Linked DNA regions of Bdellovibrio bacteriovorus. Each later gene encodes a partner of the first gene's protein in a complex. Links are inferred from orthologs where the notes say so. Each region holds a gene or a part of one and is shown in the gene's direction. Other genes may lie near its edges. The genes, in order: tsaB and tsaD.

What was found.
Region 2: the proteins of tsaB (region 1) and tsaD are in contact, whole or in part, in a solved structure (PDB 4WQ4), measured with the Escherichia coli proteins. The link is inferred for Bdellovibrio bacteriovorus from one-to-one orthologs.

Annotation. Positions count from the first base shown.
Region 1 is NZ_LUKD01000001.1:1,351,166-1,354,487, forward strand. Bases 256-3,254 are described here. They hold tsaB (tRNA (adenosine(37)-N6)-threonylcarbamoyltransferase complex dimerization subunit type 1 TsaB), read left to right. Parts: upstream 256-1,402; coding sequence 1,403-2,107; downstream 2,108-3,254. Other genes in these bases: rseP (RIP metalloprotease RseP), read left to right, coding at 256-1,406; AZI87_RS06470 (P-loop NTPase), read left to right, coding at 2,118-3,089; AZI87_RS06475 (helix-turn-helix domain-containing protein), read left to right, coding at 3,098-3,254. Outside these bases: more of rseP, read left to right, coding at 1-255; more of AZI87_RS06475, read left to right, coding at 3,255-3,322. UniProt on the Escherichia coli protein: Required for the formation of a threonylcarbamoyl group on adenosine at position 37 (t(6)A37) in tRNAs that read codons beginning with adenine.
Region 2 is NZ_LUKD01000001.1:2,041,257-2,044,489, forward strand. What follows is about bases 294-3,203. They hold tsaD (tRNA (adenosine(37)-N6)-threonylcarbamoyltransferase complex transferase subunit TsaD), read left to right. Parts: upstream 294-1,186; coding sequence 1,187-2,221; downstream 2,222-3,203. Other genes in these bases: AZI87_RS09785 (DUF4398 domain-containing protein), read left to right, coding at 294-508; AZI87_RS09790 (tetratricopeptide repeat protein), read left to right, coding at 505-1,179; rsmA (16S rRNA (adenine(1518)-N(6)/adenine(1519)-N(6))-dimethyltransferase RsmA), read left to right, coding at 2,218-3,045; smpB (SsrA-binding protein SmpB), read left to right, coding at 3,042-3,203. Outside these bases: peptidoglycan-associated lipoprotein Pal, read left to right, coding at 1-174; more of AZI87_RS09785, read left to right, coding at 197-293; more of smpB, read left to right, coding at 3,204-3,233.

The DNA of each region.
Region 1 (3,322 bases):
ATAAGAAACATTCGTTCACGCACAAAAATGTGTGGCAAAGAATCGCGGTCGTTATCGCGGGTCCTTTGATGAACTTCTTCTTTGCGGTATTGATTTTCTTTGCAGTCGCTTTGATTGGTGAAGACGCTAAGACGCCGGTTGTTGGTGACGTAGCTCAGAATACTCCTGCCTATGCGGCAGGTTTCCGTTCTGGTGATAAAATCGTGTCTATCAATGAAGCTCAAGTGAACACTTGGGAAGATTTGCAACGTGCTTTGAGCTTAAAAGAAAACCACAATCTTCATATCGACGTTGTCGTTCAACGCGAAGGTTCTGGCGAGACAGCTAAAATTGCAACAGACGCAAAAGCAGAACCAAATCCAAATGTTCTAAGTTCCTATGAATATGTCGCAAATGTTGATGGTTTAAGTCCTTACTCTGCGGGAACAACTATTGGGGTGCTTCAAGGTTCTCCACTAGCTGCTTTAGGAGTTCAAACCGGCGATTCAATCACCGCCATCAATGGCCAAAAAGTCGCTTACTGGCGTCAGCTTGAAGACACTTTGGCGAAACAGAATTCCAAGGAAGCGTTGACGTTAGAAGTTCTTGGAATGCGCGAAGGCGATAAGGAAGCAAAGCCAATCACGGTGACTTTGGCTCCGACGGAATCTATTAAAACTTATTCAATGGCAAGCCTGGGGTTTGAAAGCTCTGAACTTTATTTGAGCAAAGTGATGGACAATTCTCCGGCGAAAGCAGCAGGTCTTCATGCGATGGACCGTTTGGTCTCTATCAATAATGTGACGCTGAAAAAGTGGGAAGATGTCATCAACAACATCAAATCTTTTGATGGCAAAAACCCGGTAGCGTTGACAGTTTTGCGTGATGGTCAGAATTTAAATTTAAACATCACTCCTAAGATGACGACTCAAATGCTGCCAACAGGCACTGAAGAAAAGCGTTATACGATCGGTATTGCGCCGATAGCGAATATCGCAGCTCCCGAGTTGATGGTGGTTCGTTCCGAAAATCTGGGACAAGCCTTCGTGCGTGGCGTGGAAAAAACTTGGGACGTGTCAGTAATGACCGTGATGAGTTTCGTTCGTTTGTTCCAAGCGAAGATTTCTCCTAAAAATATCGGTGGTGTGATTTCTATCGGTCAGGCCGCTAGCGAAACGTTCAAGATTGGTTTGACTCAGTTCTTGCAAATGATGGCGATTATTTCCGTCAATCTTTTCATCCTGAACTTGTTGCCAATTCCAGTTTTGGATGGTGGACACTTGGTGTTCTATGCCATCGAAGTTGTGAAAGGTGCGCCGCTGAGCATGCGTAAGATGGAGCTTGCTCAACAAGTGGGTCTTGCGTTACTGATGAGCCTCATGATTTTTGCTCTATTTAACGACTTCACTCGTATTCTCGGTCTATGAAAGTATTAGCTATGGAAACCAGCACTCTGCTTGGCGGAGTTGCTGTTGTCATCGATGGACAAGTGGTTGCAGAGGAATCTTCCTTGCGCCAGAAAACCCATAGCGAAAACATCAGTCCTTTTGTTGATCATTGTTTAAAAAAAGCCCACTTAAAACTTGAAGATATCGACGTCTTTGCGGTGGGCCGGGGGCCTGGCAGCTTCACCGGAATTCGGGTCGCCGCCAATGCCGGAAAAACTTTTGCCTATAGCTTTAATAAACCCATGGTCACTATCGACACCTTGATGCTGTTAGCGGCTCAGGTGAAAGACAAAAGTAAACCGGCTCTTTCCATTATCAACGCTTATAAGAACATGGTGTACATGGGTCTTTTCGATATCACGGGTGCTGAGCCGATTTATATCAAAGGTCCAGACGCAGTTCCCGTCCGTGAACTTAAAAACCACATCCACTCAGATTGTTTGGTTGTTGGTGACGGTTGGGAAGCCTATAGCGAATACTTCCCTGAAGAATTAATGAAAAAGTTTTCTCGCGATCCGCAACTTCCCGATCACGCTTTGGCGTCAACACTCGGGCTGATGGCGGAACGCCGGGCTTTATCGGGCCGAACCTTGGACTGGAAATCTTTTGTTCCCCTTTATATCCGTGCCTCCGAAGCCGAAGAGACAAAAAAAGGAATTTTAATCTCGCCGCTTAAGTAGAGGATGCATCATGGAAAGAGATCTTCATAAGGCCTATTTGGAATCGTTGGAGTTTCAAAAAACTTCGAGTGAAAACACAGACACCAAATTATGGGTTGTTGCTTCTGGTAAAGGTGGCGTAGGTAAAACCTTTGTTTCTTCCAGTTTGGGAATCACTCTTTCAAAACTAGGTCACTCGGTTGTCATCGTAGATCTTGATCTGAGTGGCGCCAATATTCACACCTCTTTAGGACTTCCACCTTCACACATGAATGTTCGCCACTTTTTTGAGGGAGTTAAAACTCTTCAAGAGCTAGTGATCCCAACGCCATTCCCACATCTTTCTTATGTTCAAGGTTTTTGGGATTCTTGGACTCCGACTGATTTTTCTTACACTCAAGTTCAAAGTCTTTTGCCAGAGCTTAAGAAGCTACGTGCTGACTATGTGATCGTTGACATGGGTGCCGGCGCTTTAGAAGCGCACCTAGAACTTTTCAAAGCTGCTGACGAAAAATTTCTGATTACGACTCCTGAACCGACAAGCATCGAAAAGACATATCGCTTTATCGAAGCTTTCGTTTGCCATTCTTTGCGCCAGAATTCGACTCCGGATGCTTACGGCAATATGATTTCAACTTTAAGAAATCACCGCCAAAGAACTTTGGAAAAACCTTTTTCGTTTAGATCTTACTTGAAAGAGCAAACGGGATTTCAGTATGACTTCTTTGAAGCTCTTTCATCGACCCCAGTTCGCTTGATTGTGAACTCCGCTCGCAGCCAATCCAACGCCGATTTAGGTCATTCGATTAAGAGTGTCTGCAATAAATACTACGACTTAGGTATTGATTTTACGGGTGCGATCGATTTCGACAACGCTGTGTGGCAGTCGATTCGTTCACGTGAACATGTCTTGGTAGCTCAGCCTTTCACTGCTTTAGCGGGACAATTTTTAACGACCTGCAAACAACTTATTGATCCCGAGGAGCTTCGCGCCGTAGTATAATAGCTACGATGCAAGCGACGTCACGGTACAACTACTACGAGATTCTTGAACTGACAGCAAATGCACCTCAACACGAGGTGAGTGCTGCCTATGAACGCGCGCGCACAACGTATTCCGGCGAAAATCCTGCGATCTACACCATCTTTTCTGAACAAGAAGCTCGCGAGCTTTTGGTTCTGATCGAGGAAGCCTACCAAGTTCTTGGAAATAAGATTCTTAGAAATATCTATGAT
Region 2 (3,233 bases), 690 kb from region 1 along the record:
GTGGCTCTAGGTGAAAGACGCGCTAACGCAGTGAAAGCTTATATGGTAAGCTTGGGTATTGCTGGCGATCGTTTGAGCGTTATCAGCTACGGTAAAGAAAAACCACTTGATATGGGTGACACTGAAGCAGCTTGGGCGAAAAACCGCCGTGCGAACTTTGTTCCTGCTCAGTAATTTAAGTTAAGAAAGGTGTGCAGTGAGACTACAGAGACTTTTCATCGGAGTTCTACTTTTTACGGTGATTGTCAGCTGTCAAACAGTCCCTGCACCCGTTGAGGATTATTCCCTCGCAAGAGCTGCACTAGATGCGGCTCGTTCTGTTCAAGCGGCCCGCCATTCCCCAGGTTATTGGCATCAAGCTGAAGAAGCTTATCGCAAAGGCCGTATCTATTTTGAAGATCGTGATTATTCGAAAGCTAAAGAACAATTTGTGCGCGCACGTGTTTCTGCAGAAAAAGCAGAAAACTCAGCACGATTGATTCGTCAAAGAACAGGAGATGTTCTATGAAGAAAATCCTAGTGGCTCTTGTTGCCACTCCTCTATTTCTGACTGGTTGTTTGAAAACGCGTAACGAAGTTCGTGAAACTGAACAACGCCAAGTCATGCAGCAACAAGTAACGACACTGCAAAGAAGCAATGCGGATGTTTCAAACCGCTTTGCCGACATCGAAGAACAAATGAGAAGTCTGAATGGCCGTGTGGACGTGGTTGAAAACCGTGTCGGCCAAGGAAACTCGGGCATAGAAAATGCCGTTAGAAACACACAACAACAAAATCAAGACTTAAACCAAAAAGTCACGCTTCTTCAAGAGGCTCTGACGAAAATGGAAAAAGACATTTACACTTTGAATGCTGAAATCCAATCATTGAAGGCCGAACGAGTTGCTGGCCAGGCAGAAAGATCTGCGAAGCAAGCCAAGAAAAATGTTTATGAAGTCGGTGAAGAATTCTTCAATAAAAAAGACTGGAAACAGGCTATCTTAAACTACCAAAAATACCGTGACGACAATCCGAAAGGGTCTAAGTTCGCGGATGCGACTTATAAAATCGGTGTGTCCTTCCAAGAGTTGGGCATGAAAGATGAAGCAAAAACTTTTTACGACGAAGTGGTCAGCAAGTTTCCTAAATCAGATGAAGCTCGTCGTTCTAAAACTCGCTTGAAGGGTTTAAAAAAATAAATTCGTGATTGAACGTGTATTAGCCATTGAAACCAGCTGTGATGACACTTCCGTAGCGATCGTAGATCGCAGTGGTTGGGTGCACTCTGTTGTCGCGGCTTCTCAAGATTTAGAACACGAAATCTATGGCGGTATCGTTCCTGAAATCGCGGCTAGAAATCACTCCATCGCTCTGATTCCCTTGATTGAAGAGGCTTTTAAAAAAGCCGGAATGACTTGGAAAGACGTGCAGGGAATTGCCGTCACCAATCGTCCTGGTCTGATTGGCGCCTTAATTGTGGGGCTTGTGACGGCGAAATCCTTGTCGCAGGCAAAAGGTCTTCCATTTCTAGGGGTGAATCACCTAGAAGGTCACTTGTTAGCGCCTTTCTTGCGTGATTCTCAATATGCTCCCCCTGAAGACTTCGGATATCCTTACGTAGGATTAGCCATCAGTGGTGGTCACACCAGTCTTTATCAAATCAAAGGTTTGGGTGATTACAAAGTTCTGGGCGCAACGAAAGACGATGCAGCCGGGGAGTGTTTTGATAAATTTGCGAAGATGGCGGGTCTGGGTTTTCCAGGCGGTGTGCGTATCGATCAAATGGCAAAAACCGGAAACCCCCATGCTTTTGAATTTCCTCGCAGCATGATTCATGACGAAACTTTCGATATGAGCTTTTCCGGCTTAAAGTCATCGGGTCAGCGCATGTTGGAACAATTAGGACCAGAACTAGTGCAAGAGCAGCTTCCTGATCTTTGTGCTTCTTTCCAAGAAGCCATTGTCGATGTTCTTATTGCTAAATTAGATCGAGCGGCCAAAGTATTTAGATCTAAGCGCGTGATCTTAACTGGCGGCGTGAGTGCGAACTCTCGTCTGCGCGCACGTGCAGAAGAATGGGCCGCGAAGAAAGGTCTGACCCTCGTAGTTCCACCAATCCGCTATTGCACGGATAATGCCGCAATGATCGGGTATGCCGGCGTTCTAAGAATGAATGCCGGGGAATTTTCCAACATCGACCTCGGACCTTCACCACAAGTTTTGACAACGGATTTTAGATGAGCCAATCAAGAGAACGCTTAGAGCAAACGCTGCAAGAACTTGGCATTCTTGCCAAAAGATCGTTAGGTCAAAACTTCTTGGTCAGCGATGTCGTCATTGAGCGCATCATCAATCAGGTGAAAGAATTCAACCCCGAAGAGCTGATTGAAGTGGGCCCAGGTCCTGGAGCTTTAACTTACTTTTTAAAACAAATGAATGTGCCTTTGACTTTAATTGAGCTGGATCGTGTGATTGCGAATTACTGGCGTGAGCAAGGGCAAAATGTCCTTGAAGAAGACGCTCTAAAACTCGATTGGTCGCGCTTCTATTCAGACAAAAAAGTCGTTTTCGTCAGCAATCTGCCTTATCAGATTTCTTCAAGCATCGTCATTGAGCGTTCGATGGAAGCTCCGGGTGTTGAGCACATGGTTCTGATGTTCCAAAAAGAAGTGGCTCAAAGAATCCGTGCCGTGGCGAAGTCAGAGCATTACGGACTTTTAAGTGTTATTGCTCAAGTCTTCTGGAAGACGGAAATGGTGACTGAGGCGGGACCGAGGGATTTTTCGCCCCCTCCACGTGTCGCCAGCCGAGTGCTGTGCTTTTCGCGTCTGCAAAGCGAAGTTAAAAATCGCCAGGCCTTTCTCACTTTTGTTAAAGCCGCCTTTGCCCAACGCCGCAAGCTTTTAAAGAAAAATTTGTCTGGTCTTTTAAGTCAAAAGAAGCTAACTGAAGAGCAATTGGTGGGCTGGATCACCGGCATGGGTTTTACAGAAACGGCCCGTGCGGAAGAACTCAGCCCCGCGCAGTTTGTGACCTTGTATAAGCACTTTGGATTTGAAGCATGAGCATTTTAATTGTTCAAGAGAACAAAAAAGCCCGATTTGATTACACGATCGTAGAAACCTACGAGGCGGGCTTGCAGCTTATGGGAAGCGAAGTGAAATCCCTGCGCAATAAAGATGTGCAACTAAAAGACTCTTACATTTCTTTTCGGGGTGATGAAGCTTTCTTGCAGAACGCACATATCGCCGAA